3 regions of the Parabacteroides sp. AF27-14 genome follow, and region 1 is predicted to be linked to each of the others. Evidence: riboswitches for the same ligand, from Rfam matches in the RefSeq annotation. Region 1 holds a riboswitch; each other region holds the start of a gene.
What was found. Region 1 has a riboswitch for thiamine pyrophosphate ahead of DWY79_RS09525 (sulfide-dependent adenosine diphosphate thiazole synthase). Riboswitches for the same ligand answer to the same signal wherever they lie in the genome.
Positions count from the first base shown of each region.

Region 1 (6,067 bases):
CCGCCAATTCGGGGGTGAGACTTCTTACTGTTGACGGATATGCCTTCAAAGATCTGAATCGGAACGGGCGGCTTGATCCGTATGAGGATTGGCGTCTTACGCCCGAGGAACGTGCCGTTGATTTGGCCGGACAGTATCTACAGAGGAAATCGCCGGATTGATGCTTTATAGCGCCCATCAATCTATCCCCGGTGCCTCGAAAGGGTTTGGAACTTCTACCTACAATGGCAAATCTTTTGATGAGAGTGGAGCCCAGCCATCCGATCTTTCCGATGCGCAGCGTAAATTCCTCACCGAGGATAATGTTCGTCATGTATTGGTTACGAGAGTGCAAAGCCCGAAAGTGGCGGCTCGCTGGAATAATAATGCGCAAGCTTTAGTGGAGGGTATCGGTCATGGTATCTTACGGTCGTTGATAATCCCGATGAGGCGGATTTCGCCATCGTCTTTATGACGAGCCCGAACAGTGGTACGGGGTATGATAAATCCGATTGTGAGAAAGGTGGAAACGGTTATATGCCTATCAGTTTACAGTATAATGATTATACCGCTACCTATGCCCGTAACCCAAGTTTGGCGGGGGGAGATCCGTTTGAGAATTTCACGAACCGTTCTTATAAAGGTAAGTCCGTGAAAACAGCTAATAAGCAGGATATGCTTTCTGTTTTGGAGACAAAGGCTAAAATGAAAGGTAAGCCTGTAATCGTATCTTTGGAGATGGATAAGCCCACGATTATGTCCGAGTTCGAGGGTTCGGCGGATGCCATTTTGGTGAACTTCGGTGTACAAAACCAAGCGGTCTTGGATATCATCAGTGGAAAAGCCGAGCCTTCCGCTTTGTTGCCTTTGCAGATGCCGGCAGATATGCGTATCGTGGAGGAGCAATTCGAGGATGTTCCCCGGGATATGAAATGCTATACGGACAGCGAGGGCCATCTGTATGATTTCGCTTTTGGTATGAATTGGAAAGGCGTTATCGATGATGAGCGAGTGACTAAATATAAATAGGGTAAATTACATTTTTGTGTTTTTGTGGTTACGGTATCTATATATAATGCCTAAATTTGCATGGTAATATTATTAAGTGCAGACCATGAAAATTATGACATTGCAGGGAACGGACAAATTGTTATATGAACTTGTCGCGCCTTTGGTCATGAATCCAGCCATTTTGCGACAAAATAACAATTACCCTTTTAAAACATCTCGTAGCCACGTTTGGTATATAGCCTTTCATGAAACGGCTGTTGTTGGTTTTATGCCTGTAAAAAAAGGACATATCTATTACTCTATAGACAATTATTTCGTGAGTGGTGACGATCCTTCGGTATTGAGTGAACTTCTTGAAGAAGTCATAAAGGATTTTTCATCTCAAGCTTCACTTATGGCTGTTGTGCATAAACGTCATGTAAAAGTGTTCTCACAAAAAAAGTTCCAGACATGTGTTGAGTGGAAAAATTATGATAAAATGCATTATTTACCGGAGGTAGAGTCATGATGCGAAGAATGGATGTGTACGAGGCGACAGAGAAAAGATTGAAGATCATTTTTGATTATTTCGATTACGTATACGTCTCTTTTTCCGGCGGAAAGGATAGTGGTGTACTGTTGAATTTGTGTGTAGATTATATTCGTAGATACGCTCCGGGACGAAAACTAGGTGTATTTCATATGGATTATGAGGTTCAATACAGCCAGACGACCGAATATGTGGAAAAGGTTTATGCCGCTAATTCCGATATCCTTGATATTTATCATTGTTGTGTTCCTTTTAAAGTCCAGACATGTACATCTATGTTTCAACAATATTGGAGACCTTGGAGCGAGGAGTGCCGGGATATCTGGGTTCGAGAGATGCCCCATTCATGTCTCCGGGCGAAAGACTTTGACTTCTTCAAGGAGGACATGTGGGATTATGATTTTCAGAATATGTTCCCTTTTTGGTTGTATCAACGGAAAATGGGCCGGCGTATATGTTGCCTTGTTGGTATCCGTACCCAAGAGAGTTTTAATAGGTGGCGGGCCATACATAGTGATAAGAATTACAGAAAACTAGCTAATTATAAATGGACTCGCAGAATGAATTATTCTATATATAACGCATATCCTATTTATGATTGGAAAACTCAGGATATCTGGATAGCGAACGGAAAGTTCGGTTGGCCATATAATCATTTGTATGATTTGTATTATCAAGCAGGGGTGCCTTTGTCCCGGCAACGTGTGGCGAGCCCATTCATATCCCAAGCGATATCCACACTGTTCATTTACAAAGTTGTCGATCCCGACATGTGGGGGCGGATGGTTGGACGTGTAAACGGTGTTGGCTTTGCCGGTATATATGGGAATACCTCCGCTATGGGATGGAGGGCTATCAAGTGCCCAGCCGGGTTCTCTTGGGAGAAATATATGTATTTTCTCCTAAATACCTTACCCGAAGAAACTCGTGAGAACTATTTGAATAAGTTAAGAGTCAGCCGTGAATTCTGGAGAGAAAAAGGAGGATGCCTCAGTGAGGAGACAATCGCTAAGTTACGGGCGGCTAATATTCCTATCATTGTGGAAGAATGTACCGCTTACCATACGGATAAGAAACCAGTACGGATGGAGTATATCGATGATATCAATATACCCGAGTTTAAAGAAATCCCTACTTACAAACGTATGTGTGTTTGTATTTTGAAAAACGATCATACATGCAAGTATATGGGTTTTTCCCAGACAAAACGAGAGAGGGATATGAGAAAAGAAGTAATGGACAAATATAATTTTTATAAGCATGGGAAACTTTGTTAGTCCGGCATATGGTGTTAGGGCTGTCCCTATAGAAAAAATTGTAGCCAACAGCTATAACCCTAATATCATGGCACCACCGGAAATGCGATTATTGGAACTTTCCATTTGGGAGGATGGCTATACGATGCCTTGCGTCTGTTATTATCTTGAAGAGGATGATTTATATGAGATAGTAGATGGTTATCATCGTTATCTGGTTATGAAGCAATCTCAAAGGATTTATGATCGTGAGAAAGGAATGTTGCCTGTAACGGTGATTGAGAAAGATATTTCAAACCGAATGGCTTCAACCATTCGCCATAACAGGGCTCGAGGGATGCACAACTTGGAACTTATGACGGAGATTGTTACGGAGTTGGTCAAATCTGGGATGTCTGATAAGTGGATCATGCGTAATATTGGAATGGATAAAAATGAGTTACTTCGGTTCAAGCAGATTTCGGGATTAGCTGAATTATTCCGGGATAAAGAATTCGGTTGGTCTGATGACTGGTCGGAAGAAGACTAAACTTTTTACATTTTGTTTGGCTGAGCGTTTTTTGCCTTTTATGGCTCTGTTGAGTACATATATACTAATTTTTTGTACATTTGCTCCCGACTTTTCACATAGGGGTGCCCGAGTCATACGGGCTGAGATTATACCCATCGAACCTGATCCGGGTAATGCCGGCGAAGGGAAAATAAGGTAGAACTAGGAAATAAAGGGGGCGTTACCTCTATGTGCTCCCTGATGTTTAAACTTTAATTAGTTATTAAGATGGAACAGATTGTTTCAAGTGGAATCATTGACTCTTACTTCGAGAAGTTGAAGAGCAACTTGTCTGTGGATGTAGCGATCGTGGGAGGGGGACCTTCCGGTATCGTGGCCGCTTATTTCTTGGCGAAAGCCGGTAAGAAGGTGGCGTTGTTTGATCGTAAGCTGGCTCCCGGTGGAGGTATGTGGGGCGGCGCTATGATGTTCAACGATATCGTGGTGCAGGAAGAGGCTATGCCGATTATCAAGGAATTGGGCGTAAGCTATAAGGAGGGTGCTAACGGCACGTATATCATGGATTCGGTACATACCACTTCCGCTTTGATTTATCAGGCGACGAAGGCGGGCGCTACGATCTTTAACTGCTATTCGGTAGAGGACGTGGTGTTTCATAACGATGCCGTAGCCGGTGTGGTAGTGAACTGGGCTCCGGTAATCCGTGAGGGGATGCACGTGGATCCGTTGACGATCATGGCAAAGGCTGTCTTGGAAGGTACGGGGCATGATTGCGAGATTGCCCGTGTGGTAGCCCGTAAGAATGATATCCAATTGAATACACCGACCGGAGGCGTGATCGGCGAGCGTTCCTTGAATGTGGAGCTGGGTGAGCAGACGACGGTGGAGAACACGAAGGAGATCTACCCGGGATTATTCGTTTCCGGTATGGCCGCTAACGGCGTAAGCGGTAGCTTCCGTATGGGACCGATCTTTGGCGGCATGCTGATGAGCGGCAAGAAGGCTGCTGAGTTGATCTGCGAAAAACTTGGGAATTGAAAATTGAGAATTGAGAATTGAAAATTAAAGATACAACAATCAATAATTTTCAATTCTCAATTCCTAACGGTTTTTCCTTGTCTCAAGAATAAGAATCCCGTTATGATCAATGCCGTGGATAATCCCGTATAGAATACGGAAATGAAAGAATTCGGCAGTAAATGGAACGTGCGGATCGTGATCCCGAAAGCGATCATGAAGATCATGATAATCCAACCTTTCACGTCGAAAAAAGAGAACGGGCAATGTTTCCCGTTTTTCCGGGAGATCCGTTCGGAATGTTTATAGAAAAGCCGTTTAAAGACCAAATTGAAGAAAAGTAAGAAAACGATGGTCGCTTCCCCGATCTTGAATAACCAATAATGGGTATCGTTTAACCATGTGACGATACCGATGCGTAAGATATTGATACCGGCGAAAATCCATACGCAACCGGCGGTATATAATAATATCTTTTTATTTACTCCAAACTTCATCTATCTTTTTATTTACCGCAAACTTACAACATTCATGTAAAAAACGGAAAAATATCCTTATCTTTGTGCCATGCGTGAGAAAATGAAACAGAGGATTGTACAATACGTGGTGCTGATGGCCGGCATCTTGGTATTGCTTTCTGTGGTTATCCCTCACCATCATCACCGGGACGGGATGCCTTGTTATCAATCCTTGACTGCGGAGCAAGCGCATGGCGATAAAAGCACTGATACGCATGATTGCGGTTGCGACGGGCATAACTTGGCCTATTTCAGTACGCATATTTCTCATTTTATGGATGGAGATGTGGATATACATCTGATGCCGTTACTCGTCTTATTTGATTACATTTATCCACCTGAACCGGCGTTTTGTGGACAGCTCCTTGATCACGAGAACGCCCCCTACATTGAGTCGCTGCACGACACTTGGATAGTGAGTGCCTCGGGACTTCGTGCCCCTCCTATGTCTTGATACCTCGTTTGTGAGAGCGGGTGAGGACAGACTTGCCCCTATCTATTTATTATTAACGATATCAAGATTTTTTACACAATGAAGAAAATATATTTGGTAGGTGCGATGTGCGCTTACCTGTTTGCCGGTTGTGCGGGAAATGCGTCGCAAGCCGGACACGATGAGCATAATCATGAATTAGAGGCTCACGACCATGAGCATGAAGGTGAGGATCACGATCATGATCATGAGGGACATGAACACGAAGGCCATGACCATGAGCATGAGGCCGGTGGTACCCATCCCGGCGAGATTGTCTTTAAGAAAGCCTTAGCCGAGGCCGTTGGTTTGCAGACTGTAACGGTTAATCCCGCTCCTTTCACGGATGTGATTAAGACGAGCGGACGAGTAATGGCGGCGCAAGGGGAGGAGTCCGTGATCGTCGCTACCGTCCCCGGCGTGATCTCGTTTGGTAGCTTGCCATTCGTGGATGGTACGGCGGTACGCAAGGGACAGGCTGTGTTGAGTATCGCCTCCAACGCCCTCTCGGATGGAGACGTGGCGGCAAGGGCTAAATTCGCTTATGAGACGGCGAAAAAGGAATACGAGCGTATGCAAGCCTTGGTAGGCGATAAGATCGTATCCGCCAAGGATTTCGAGCAGGCCCGCTTGAATTACGAGAACGCCAAGGTCGCTTATGAGGCGATAGCGGGAAAACAGACGGCGAAAGGCGTGTCTGTAGTCTCTCCCTTGAATGGTTACTTGAAGAACATCCAAGTGAAAGAGGGTGATTATGTATCCGTAGGCCAGCCT
Region 1 is NZ_QTLZ01000007.1:91,652-97,718, reverse strand. Features, by position in the region: gene DWY79_RS09555 (hypothetical protein) at 1-161, shown strand, start outside; gene DWY79_RS09550 (hypothetical protein) at 161-454, shown strand; gene DWY79_RS09545 (glycoside hydrolase family 3 C-terminal domain-containing protein) at 451-1,008, shown strand; gene DWY79_RS09540 (hypothetical protein) at 1,094-1,498, shown strand; gene DWY79_RS09535 (DUF3440 domain-containing protein) at 1,495-2,796, shown strand; gene DWY79_RS09530 (ParB/RepB/Spo0J family partition protein) at 2,780-3,304, shown strand; TPP riboswitch at 3,395-3,491, shown strand; gene DWY79_RS09525 (sulfide-dependent adenosine diphosphate thiazole synthase) at 3,554-4,324, shown strand; gene DWY79_RS09520 (hypothetical protein) at 4,381-4,800, opposite strand; gene DWY79_RS09515 (DUF6769 family protein) at 4,871-5,275, shown strand; gene DWY79_RS09510 (efflux RND transporter periplasmic adaptor subunit) at 5,354-6,067, shown strand, end outside.

Region 2 (6,067 bases), on a different contig from region 1:
TCTTTCCCTTGAAAAGCGGATATACGACCGGAGCTTGTGCTACCGCCGCCGCAAAAGCCGCTTTATTGGCCTTATTATCAAGGAAGGAACAAACAGAAAGCCAGATAACATTACCCTCGGGAGAACAGATAACGTTGCCGGTAGCCTATACCGAATGGGCCGGGTGTTCCGCCACCTGTACCGTGATCAAGGAGTCTGGGGATGATCCGGACGTGACGAATCATAGCCGGATCCGGGTTACTGTTCAATTATCTCTCGATGCATCCGGTTGTGCCATCGCCGTGGCACGACTCTGCCACGGTGATGGCACAGCTGTGCCAAGCCGATGGCACAAGCGTGCCACGGTAATGGCACAAGAAGAATATTGTCAAGAAACAGAAAGCGACGATACGGGAAGAGTCATCTTCCAAGCAGGTGAAGGAGTCGGAACCGTGACCCTTCCGGGACTCGGCTTGAAAGTCGGCGGCCCGGCTATAAACGCCACGCCCCGTAAGATGATCCGGCAAGAGCTGATTCCACTCCTGCCCTCACCCGATTCCGTCGCTATTGTCACGGTCTCGGTTCCCGGTGGCGAGGAGTTGGCGAAACGTACCTTCAATCCGAAACTTGGAATTATCGGGGGAATCTCCATTATCGGGACATCCGGAATCGTGCGTCCTTTCTCATCGGACGCTTTTATCGCCTCGATACGGAAAGAAGCCAGTGTCGCCAAAGCGATAGGTTGCGAGACGTTGGTTATTAATTCCGGGGCGAAGAGTGAACGCTACCTTCGGAGCTTATACGCTTCTTTGCCTCCACAATCATTCGTCCATTACGGGAACTTTATCGGAGAGACGCTAAAGATCGCTGCCGATTTAGGTTTCAAGCAGGTTATCTTAGGTATCATGATCGGCAAGGCGGTGAAACTTGCGGAAGGTTTCCTAGATACACACAGCAAAAAAGTCGTCATGAACAAAGGCTTCCTTCAAGATGTAGCGAAAGAAGCGAAATGCGAGGAGGCGACCGTAGATGCAATCAATCGGATTACGTTGGCCCGTGAATTATGGGAGCTTCTTGCGGAAAAAGAACAAAATCGTTTCTTCCCATTACTTTTACAAAAATGTAAATCGTATTGCGCTCCTATCCTTCCCGACGGCGAACTAACCTTGCTGTTAATATCCGAAGAGGGCAAGGTCTTATACCAATCTTAGCTGTAGAGACGCAGCACGCACGCTACGTCTCTACAACCCCCAGACTGTAATAGCATTTCTTTTTAGCTGTTTATTCTTTTTTATTAGGGATTCTTTAAGAATACATATTAGGAGGATTTCGTACTTTTGCCCTCTAAATATTGATTAAAATAATGTTTAGATATCTTTTAATTTATATGGCCTGCCTTCTATTCGCCTTTTCCGTAAAGGCGCAAGGTATTTCCAATGACACGATTCCGAAAGAAGTGCTGATGCTGGACGGTAAGCCTATGACCGAAAAGCAAATACAACGTTATCATAAACAATTACGTAAAGACTCCATACGGGCCAACAAAAGGATCTGGTGGTCTATCCTTGGTGGACCGTCTTATACGCCGGAAGCCTCCTTTGGCGTAGGTGGCGCGGTTTTGGCTAGCTTTCGCTTAAACAAGAATGATACGATATCCCAACGATCGTTTATCCCTGCGGGATTTAACATCACCTTAAACGGGACGTTCGTTTTTGCCGGTGCTGGTACCTTATTCTTCAACGAGAATCGCTTCCGTATTTATATCAGTTACGGTTATCGGAACGAACCTTCGCATTATTTCGGGAAAGGCTATGAGACGATCGAGCAAATCGAGAAAAGCGATTCGACAACGAAATTCCATAAGAGTTCTTTCCAACTATATCCCCGTTTCGTATGGGAAGTTAGGCCTCATTTATATACGGGTCCTCTTTTTGATATTAATTTCAGCAAATCAGATGATATCAACCCGGTGATGGCCGAAGATCCTTATTTCAATAAGTTCAAACGAGATTATGTCAATATCGGTGTCGGCGGCTTGATTCAATACGATACACGAAATGACGTGGCGACCCCAAGTTCCGGTATGTTACTAAGCGCGATCGCTAAAGTGTATGGAAAGTATTTAGGCGGTGCATATAATTATGAGATGTTCGAGCTGGAATACCGCCAATTCCAGCAAGTATTTCGTCCTCGTAGCACCTTGGCATGGATCGCCAAGACACAAATCGGTGTGGGAAACGTTCCTTTTACGGAGCTTCCTTCGTTTGGCTCTCCTTTCGATCTTCGCGGATACTATTGGGGCAAGTACCGTGACAAGACCATGGCGTATGGGATTCTGGAGTATCGTCATATGTTCGGCAGCGTGGAGAAATATAAGAGCGGTAATTTCTGGGCGAAGTGTGGTTTTGTTGGCTGGGTCGGCACGGGTACGATCGGAAACGCTCCTATCGTAGACTGGAATAAATGGAAGTTCAACTACGGCGTAGGCTTACGTATCCAAATGCAACCCGGCAAGAACTTCCGCTTAGACGTAGGCAAAGACCCGAACCAAAAAGGGATGGCGGTTTATATGAATATGACGGAAGCCTTCTAAAACCAGAAGGCTCCCGCCTACGATTTATGGAAGTATAACCTTGCGTTAAAATTATCGTTTAAAAGCCGGAAATATCTTAATATCGATTTTTTTCACTAAGTTTGCGTCGTCGAAGGGGTGCCATACTATATGGGCTGAGATCATACCCTTACTACTTGATGCGGGTAATGCCGCCGTAAGAAAAACGAATGTTAGATGGATAAAAATGAAACGTACCGTTATCCGGTAGCTTTAACGATCGCGGGCTCTGATAGTGGCGGTGGTGCCGGAATACAAGCGGATATTAAGACTTTTTCCTCGCTGGGTGTTTTTGGAGCCTCGGCGATAACGGCTATAACCGCTCAAAACACACAGGGAGTGCGAGGGATCCAAGCGATCTCTCCCGAGATTTTGAGAGGACAAATCGAAGCCATTCTTGAGGATTTCATTGTAGATGCCATAAAAATAGGGATGCTACATAACAAGGATGCCGTAAAGGTTGTATCTGAGACTTTACCTTCCTTCCGACGAACTTCTATCATTTTAGATCCAGTGATGATATCCACGAGCGGAAGTAAATTATTGGAGGATGACGCCATCCGAACCATCATGGATGAGTTGTTCCCTAAAGCGACACTGCTTACTCCGAATATTCCCGAGACGGAATATCTTTCCGGTATAAAAATCAATAACGAGGCGGATATCTTACTTGCCGCCCGGAAATTGCAGGAAAAAGGATGTAAGGCTATATTGATCAAAGGGGGGCATATTCCCGGAGTAGAAACGGTGGATCGGTTATTTATCAATGAGAATAATCCGATTTGTCTGGCTTCGCCAACAGTGGAGACCTTCAATACCCATGGAACGGGCTGTACGCTATCGTCCGCCATCGCCGCTTATATGGCACTCGGCCATTTATTGGTGGAAGCCGTACGATTAGCCAAGGAATATATGAATAATGCGCTCGTTCACGGGGCAAATGTATGCATGGGAAAAGGGCACGGACCTGTAAACCACTTCTTCTCACCCTCTGCCCTTCATAAAATCCGATGGAATCATGAATAAGCTGGTCGTAATTACTACACCTTATTTTTTCGCGGATGAAGCTTCTTTGATCGAACTTCTATTCGCGGAAGGAATGTCTCGTTTACATCTACGTAAACCGGATTGTAAACGTGATGAATTGGAGGGCTTATTGGATAACATCTCTCCGGCTTATTACGACAGGATCGTTCTTCATGATTGGTTTACCTTGGCAGAAGAAAGGGCTTTAGGAGGAGTCCATTTGAACAAGAGGAACCCGGAAGCTCCACCTTTATATAAAGGCAGTATAAGTCGTTCTTGCCATAGTCTGGAAGAGATTATCAAGTATAAACCGGTATGCGACTATGTATTCCTTAGCCCGATCTTTCAGAGTATATCCAAAGAAGGATATGGTAGCGGATTCCCCTTAGATGGATTGCGAAACGCAAAGGGCATCATCGATGATAAGGTGATCGCCTTGGGAGGAATCTGCTCACAAACAATAACGAAATTAAGAGATATCCCCTTCGGCGGTGTCGCCGTTCTCGGGGCCCTTTGGGGAAACGATCCCTCCCTTCTTGTTGCGGATCAACTCATAAAACAATTCAAACGATTACAAGTATGGCCTTAAATTATTATTTCGGATATGATGAGAATGGAAGAGTCGGTCGGAGAACAACCGGATTACGCCCTCCTTTTGGTGGGAGTAACCGCTTGATGTTTATAACGCATCGTACACCTAAATATACGGAATGCGACGAGGTACGCATGGCAATCCAAGGAGGATGTTCGTGGATACAATTGCGTATGAAAGACGGGATCTATGAGGATACCGTACGTAAATGTGCCACTATCTGCGCGGACGAATGTGAGCGAATCGTGGATTTCTGCGTAAACGATGATCTGGAAGCCGCCGTGACATGTGGCGCTACGGCTTGTCATCTAGGTAAGAATGACATTCCCTTGGATATCGCTTGGGAAGTACTGAAAGACAAGTTGGACTCCAATGCCATCTTCTATATCGGGGCTACGGCTAACACGTTCGAGGATATCCGGCTGGCCGTAGAACGAGGCGCCTCGTATATCGGACTAGGGCCGTATCGCTTTACAGGTACCAAGAAGAATTTGAGTCCCATCTTAGGTTTGGAAGGTTATCGTAAAATTATCGTTCAATGTAAGGAGGCTGGCATTGATATTCCTATCTTCGCGATAGGTGGTATTACGTTGGAAGACGTAGGCCCTTTGATGGAGACGGGTATAACCGGAATCGCTGTTTCGGGCGCGATTATCAATGCCCCCGATCCCGTGGAGGAAACCCGCCGGTTTATAGAGGAAATCAATAAGTACTAAACTAAATACATATGGCTACTAAAAAGAATATGCGTATTTCCTATCCGTCCTCGGAAAAGATTTATGTCCCGGGCGAGATCAATAAGATCAAGGTTGGTATGCGTAAGATTAAATTGTTGGACACGGTAACCTTGGATGAGCATGGAGAGCGAATCTTCAAGAAGAACAATCCGGTAATCGTTTACGATACGAGCGGCCCGTATTCCGATCCCAAGATATCGATTGATATCGCTAAAGGACTTCCTCGTATACGTGAGGAGTGGTACGGTAAGCGTAAAGATGTGGTTCAATTGCCGGAATTGACTTCCGCTTATGGCCGTGAGCGATTGGCGGACGCGAGTCTGAATTCCCTGCGTTTCCCCAAGCGATACTTGCCTTTCCGGGCTAAAGAGGGTAAGAATATCACCCAGATGTATTATGCGAAGAAGCGTATTATCACTCCGGAAATGGAGTACGTGGCGATTCGTGAGAACCAGCAAATCGAGGCTTTGGGACTGAAGTCGTATATCACGCCGGAGTTCGTCCGCAAGGAAATCGCCGCCGGTCGCGCGATCATCCCGGCGAATATCAATCACCCGGAAGCCGAGCCGATGATTATCGGTAAGAAGTTCTTGGTAAAGATCAATACCAATATCGGTAACTCCGCTCTTTCCTCCGGTATCGACGAGGAGATCGAGAAGGCGATATGGAGTTGTAAATGGGGCGGAGACACGTTGATGGATCTCTCTACCGGCGATAATATCCATGAGACGCGCGAGTGGATTATCCGTAACTGCCCGGTTCCGATGGGTACGGTTCCTATTTATCAAGCCTTGGAGAAGGTGAATGGTAAGGTAGAGGACCTTTCTTGGGAGATCTATCGGGATACGTTGATCGAGCAGGCGGAACAGGGCGTGGATTATTTCACGATCCATGCGGGTTTGTTGCGTAAACATGTGGAGCTGACGGCGACTCGCCTGACGGGGATTGTCTCCAGAGGCGGATCGATCATGGCTAAATGGATGCAGCTTCATGACGAGGAAAACTTCCTGTACACACATTTCGCCGAAATCTGCGAGATACTAAAGGCATATGACGTGGCGGTCTCTATCGGAGACGGGCTTCGTCCGGGTTCTATCTATGACGCGAACGATGCGGCGCAAT
Region 2 is NZ_QTLZ01000009.1:130,561-136,627, reverse strand. Features, by position in the region: gene cbiD (cobalt-precorrin-5B (C(1))-methyltransferase CbiD) at 1-1,190, shown strand, start outside; gene DWY79_RS11580 (BamA/TamA family outer membrane protein) at 1,343-2,572, shown strand; TPP riboswitch at 2,676-2,773, shown strand; gene thiD (bifunctional hydroxymethylpyrimidine kinase/phosphomethylpyrimidine kinase) at 2,768-3,616, shown strand; gene DWY79_RS11570 (thiamine phosphate synthase) at 3,609-4,205, shown strand; gene DWY79_RS11565 (thiamine phosphate synthase) at 4,196-4,924, shown strand; gene thiC (phosphomethylpyrimidine synthase ThiC) at 4,936-6,067, shown strand, end outside.
Region 2: it holds a riboswitch for thiamine pyrophosphate, as region 1 does, so the genes downstream of both, thiD (bifunctional hydroxymethylpyrimidine kinase/phosphomethylpyrimidine kinase) here and DWY79_RS09525 (sulfide-dependent adenosine diphosphate thiazole synthase) in region 1, are expected to answer to the same signal.

Region 3 (6,067 bases), on a different contig from region 1:
GCTGTAAAATGATAGCTATTCCTCCCTATGTATAGGGTAGAAGGCACTTAATTTGTAAATGTCATGAAGACAAATATTAATAATAATTTCTTTTATATGGAACAAGCATCAGATGTAGTAGAGTTGGTTCTGCCTCATGAGGTAGATAATCCAAACAATGTCTATCTGTATCTGGAAGGAGATGCTTGGTGCGCATACGAACGTTCAGCCTACTATCTGACTCAGATGGAGGTTTCGGTTGTATTAAAGAAAGAAGTAATCCACGATGACTATGACGTGGTTTTACTGAAAGCTTTTTTCGCCGTGAATGATATGTATTTGCCCCTTTCTCCTACGGCTGTGCTGAAGTTGGTTGCCGACGATAAGCTACAGTTCCAGATAAGGGATAGGGTAGAAGGTTTTTCCGAATGGAAAGAGAATGAGTTAAAAAAATTATCTGCTTGATAAGGAAGCGAACGCTTCTTATTTAAGCATGTAAAGTTGAGGGGTGTAACGGTCCTGAAAAGTAGTGATACTTTTCAGGACTATTTTTTTGTATGGGGAGCTTCCCTGTAAATGATCACCCGGCAATCTGGGGAGAGGGTGACGGTAAATTGATTTCCTAAAGCCTCGTTGAGAGTTCCTTGCCACCATGAGGTGAGCTTTCGTTGGCAAATGGGCCAGCGGAGTCCTTCTGTACTAATCTCCCCTTCGGGATAAAGAACGAAAATGGAGATTTGTTGCCCCGGATAAGAAGCGAAAGTCGTTGTTTCTAAGATAGGTGTGAAAAGACCATAGTCGGATAACATCTCCACCCGCTTGAATAAGGGGGCATACTCCATAAGAAGGGATATATTTCCCAATGTATGATCCTCACGCAATCCGGTAGCTCCTAATATGAGAACTTCTCGATAGCCTTGGGCATGGGCGAAGCGGATGGATTTGGAGAGGTCGTTGATCTCTTGGTCCTCTACATGGTGGATTCGGTCTGCGTAGCGTTTGCGCAGGTCGGCGGGTATACTGTCCAAGTCTCCTACGATAGCGTCCGGATGAATACCCTTTTCATAAAGTGTCTTTACGGCTCCATCACAAGCGATAATCGTTTTCGCTTCCTTTAATAATCTCAAGGGTAACTCAGCGGAAGGAAATCTCCCATTCGCTACGATCACACATCCTCTTTCCTTCACTTCCGTATTATCTCCCATAATTCATAAATTATAAATTAAAACTCTTCCCCTTTCTTCCGCCAATTGTAATAGCCCACAATGGCTAGTGTCGCATAGCAAAAATAGAGTAGCATCGTCGGATACAAGCCCCGAAGGTAATAAAGATATACGGAAACGAGGTTTACGATTACCCAAAAAATCCAATGCTCGATAATTCGCCTTGCCAGCATCCAAGTAGCGACAATGCCTACCGACGTGGTGAACGCATCGCCTACGGGGATGGGAGAGTCCGTGAATTGATGAAGGAGATACCATAAGATGGCGAATACAACGGCCAATGTTCCGATAATCCCCACGAAAAGCGGAAGGCTCAGATGGGTGTATAGGATACGGTCGGAGGGAAGACTGTCGTTTTCCGTGTGTATCTCATGTTTCTTCCGGGTCCATTGATAGAAACCGTATATGCTGATTCCTACGTAATAGGTTTGCAATCCCATGTCCGCATAAATCTTAGCGGACAGGAAGACAAAGACATACACGAGGGAGGTGAGGAATCCCACCACCCACATGCCCTTATGTTGTTTAATCTCTAGAAAGAGATAGAGCAGACCGGTTATTACTCCGAAGTATTCTAGCCAAACCATTTTAGTAATTGATAATTGATAATTGAAAATTAAGTTAGAATTTGAAGGTGATCCTGGCCATGGCGTTCGTGCCGGCTTGGGTGAAATAACCGTCATCCTTTTTACGTGTGCCGTTTTCGATATACGAGTATACCCATGCGTTGGTCTCGTACTTCTCGTTGAAGAGGTTGTTGATAGTCACGTCTAGGGTTATTTCTTTCATGAACTTAGGCTGGAAGGCGTAACCGATACGTAGGCTATTGATAAAGTAGGGATCGATGGAACGATCCTTGCTGCTTGAATTGTCTATGTATTGGCGGCCTACTATTTGTGAGTTGAAACTCGCGATAAACCCTTTGTAAACGAAATCGAACATGCTGTTCGCTATTAGATTGGGTGAGAAAGCTATATTCGTTGTGCCTAGATCATTGATCTCTTGTCCTCCGGTATCCCAATTATCCACGTATTCCACGAAATGCTTGATTTTATTTTGGCTGAGGGTTACGTTCGCGCTCCAATTCAGCCAAGAGGTGATTTGTACACCTCCGGTAAGCTCGATACCCATTCGGTAACTATCCTTTATATTGGAAGTGAGGGCCTCGCCGATCTCGCTGATCTTGCCGGTCAGGATCAATTGGTTGTTGTAATCCATGAAATAGAGATTGGCTCCAAACCGGAAACGGTCGTTACCAAAACTATAACCGGCCTCGTAATCATATAAGGTCTCGTGGGTAGGACGTTCCTCGGGGCCTGCCTCCGTGAAATTGTCACGGTTCGGTTCCCGGTTAGCGACGGAGAAAGAGACGAAGGCGTTATGGCCATTGTTATGGAAGTTTATTCCGGCTTTCGGGTTGAAGAAGTTCCAGTTCTTACGAATGTCCAGTCCTTCCCCGGCTTTGTCATCGTTTCCCTTAATGGTGTAATGGATCCCACGGTATTGTAAGTCCAGATAGCCGGTGAAAAGAGGGGAAAGACGTTGAGTCAATTTAGCGTATGCGTTGTAGTCTAATTTCTTACCGGTATTGCGATAATATTCGTAATCCGGTTGTGGCAAGACGTTTGCGCTTTTGGTCCACATTACCCGGCCAAAATGATCGCCTACATAGTTGTTGACGGCGGTTCCCAGCGTAAGGCGGGTATTGTCACGTTGATAGTTTGCGCTATAAACGGCTCCATAGAAATAATTGTCGAGCCATTTACGGCGCACAAGGTCCGTCTTTTTTACGGTATTACCCTCCGGATCGATATATTCCGGTAGTTTATAACTGCTGAATTTGGCTTTCGATTTATAATCCTCGTAATATCCGTTACCATCGGTGTAATGAAGGGTCAGGTTCATATTCCAGAAATCTCCGATACGCTGGCTGGCCATTAAATGGTAGTTGTGTTGCCAATAATTATCCGTCTGATTGTTATAAAACTTCTTCACTCCATCTTCCTCATATTCTCCGCATGGATTATAGCTACGATCTGTGTCAAGTAAATAAGACGGAACACCGTTCCATGCTTGATAGGTCTTCTCGCTGTTCCCGAAGGCTTGGAATTTAATCAATGTATTATCGGCATAGAAAGCGGCGGAGGCATAGTAAGAACTCATACGGGCGGAGGCACGATCGATAAAGCCGTCGCTACGGATATTGGAGTAGCGGGCGTCGAAAGCGAAATGATCGTAAAGTAATCCGGTGCCGCCTTTTACCGTATGTTTCAGCGTACCGAAAGAACCTGCTGATACGGAATATTCGCCGTAAGGCTTTAAGGACGGTTTCTCGGTCTGCATGGCGACCGTAGCGCCAAAAGCCGCAGCTCCGTTCGTAGAGGTTCCGGTGCCTCGTTGGATCTGGATCGATTCTACCGAGGAAGCTATATCGGCCATATTAGCCCAGAATACGGTATGAGACTCGGAGTCATTAACCGGTACGCCATTGATCGTGATATTGATACGGTTCGCATCTGTACCCCGGATACGAAAACCGGAGTAACCGATACCCGTTCCGGCATCCGAGGTCATGATAACAGACGGGGATTGGGAGATAAGGAATGGGATACCTTGCCCGTTGTTCCGGCTGCTTAGTTCTTGTTTGGAGATGTCGCTATAAGCTACCGGGGTCTCTTTCCCGACTTTGGTAGCGGTAATAACCACTTCATCTAAAGATACGTCTTTTGAGATTTTCAAGGAGTCGACCGGACTGGGCATTTGTGCCTTGGCGGTTGTAGCCAGTAAGGAGCCGGCCAAGATAACCAATACATTTTTCATCTTTTCATCTTTTTGCTTTAAAACTAAATAGATGAATAGAAAGGATGGGAGAAGCATGAATCCCTACGACAGCATTACCTGTACAGGTTCTATGGGTATGATCTCAGCCCGCTCCTTTCGTGAAGGATTCCGCGAGCACCCCTTCGTATTCGGCAGCAAAGATAGGCATAAAAGTGTTAATAAATATTACTATCAATAGTAAATCGGATTTCTATAGATATTAATTCTGATTACTATCGATCGTAATCCGGTTTGTGTCGTATTAATTTTTTCTGCAAAAAGATGAGGATATTTTGAGAACTCATTGATTTTTTGTATATTTGCGGGCGATTAAGTGAAGTTGAGGAGGGGGCGGGTAGTCCCCTTCTTTTGTTCTTAACAGATATGTGTATGATAGAAAAGAAAGTGGTAAGCCAATTAGTAGAGGAAAAACTAGCCTCTTCAAGCAATTATTTAGTAGACGTAGTGATTAAACCGGGGAACCTGATAGTCGTTGAAATTGATAACGATGAAGCGGTAAGCATTGATGATTGCGCTGAGTTGAGCCGGTATTTGGAGGAGCATCTGGATCGTGACGTCGAGGACTATGAGCTGGAGGTTGGCTCCGCCGGCATTACTTCTCCTTTTAAGGTACTTCGCCAATACGTCAAGAACATCGGAAACGAGGTGGAGATGCTGTTGAAAAACGGCTCGAAGCTGACAGGTGTGTTGAAATCTGCCGACGAGAACGGTGTGGTTGTCTCTGTCGAGAAGAAGGTGAAACCGGAGGGCGCTAAGCGGAAGGTAACCGTGATAGAGGATGAGTCGTATACATTTGATGAAATAAAATATACAAAATACTTAATAAGATTCAAGTAAGATTATGGCCAAGAAAGAGGAAACAATCAGTATGATTGACACCCTTGCGGAGTTCAAGGAGTTGAAGAATATCGATAAAGATACGATGATTAGCGTTTTGGAAGATTCGTTCCGTAACGTGATCGCCAAGATGTTTGGCACGGATGAGAACTATGACGTGATTATCAATCCTGAGAAAGGTGATTTCGAGATCTGGAGAAACCGTACGGTTGTGGCTGATGATGAATTGGAGGATGAGAACTTGCAGCTTACGTTGACGGAGGCCCGTAAAATCGACGCCGACTGTGAGGTGGGCGAGGAAGTGACCGACGAGGTGCATTTCGCAGACTTCGGACGTCGTGCGATCTTAAACTTGCGCCAGACTTTGGCTTCAAAGATACTTGAATTGCAGAAAGACAGCTTGTACGCTAAGTATAAGGATAAAATCGGCCACATCATCGCCGCTGAGGTTTATCAGGTGTGGAAGAAAGAAATCCTGTTGCTGGATGACGATGGTAATGAGTTGCTACTGCCGAAATCCGAGCAAATCCCGACCGATTTCTATCGTAAGGGAGAGACCGTACGTGCGATCGTTCAACGTGTGGATAACTATAATAACAACCCGAAGATCCTTCTTTCCCGTACGGATAAGGTCTTCTTGCAGCGGTTGTTCGAGTTGGAGGTTCCGGAGATTAATGATGGCTTGATTACGATCAAGGCGATCGCCCGTATCCCGGGAGAGCGTGCCAAAGTGGCTGTCGAGTCATACGATGACCGTATTGACCCGGTGGGTGCTTGCGTAGGTATGAAAGGCTCTCGTATACACGGAATCGTTCGCGAGTTGAGAAACGAGAACATTGATGTGATTAATTACACCTCAAATCTCTCTTTGTTTATCCAGCGTGCTTTAAGCCCGGCTAAGATCTCTTCTATCCGTGTGAATGAGGAAGAAAAGAAAGCTGAGGTTTATCTACGTCCTGAGGAGGTTTCTTTAGCGATCGGTAAGGGCGGTCTGAATATTAAGTTGGCTTGTATGTTGACTGAGTATACGATTGACGTATTCCGTGATATCGAAGGAGCGGACGAGGAGGATATCTACTTGGATGAGTTCTCCGACGAGATCGACAGCTGGGTGATCGACGCACTGAAGAATATAGGATGCTATACGGCGAAGAGTGTCCTTGCTATGAACCGCAATGAGATTATTG
Region 3 is NZ_QTLZ01000028.1:30,776-36,842, reverse strand. Features, by position in the region: gene DWY79_RS19855 (DUF3868 domain-containing protein) at 1-12, shown strand, start outside; gene DWY79_RS19850 (hypothetical protein) at 64-444, shown strand; gene DWY79_RS19845 (thiamine diphosphokinase) at 525-1,184, opposite strand; gene pnuC (nicotinamide riboside transporter PnuC) at 1,202-1,789, opposite strand; gene DWY79_RS19835 (TonB-dependent receptor) at 1,824-4,022, opposite strand; TPP riboswitch at 4,065-4,175, opposite strand; gene rimP (ribosome assembly cofactor RimP) at 4,413-4,880, shown strand; gene nusA (transcription termination factor NusA) at 4,885-6,067, shown strand, end outside.
Region 3: it holds a riboswitch for thiamine pyrophosphate, as region 1 does, so the genes downstream of both, DWY79_RS19835 (TonB-dependent receptor) here and DWY79_RS09525 (sulfide-dependent adenosine diphosphate thiazole synthase) in region 1, are expected to answer to the same signal.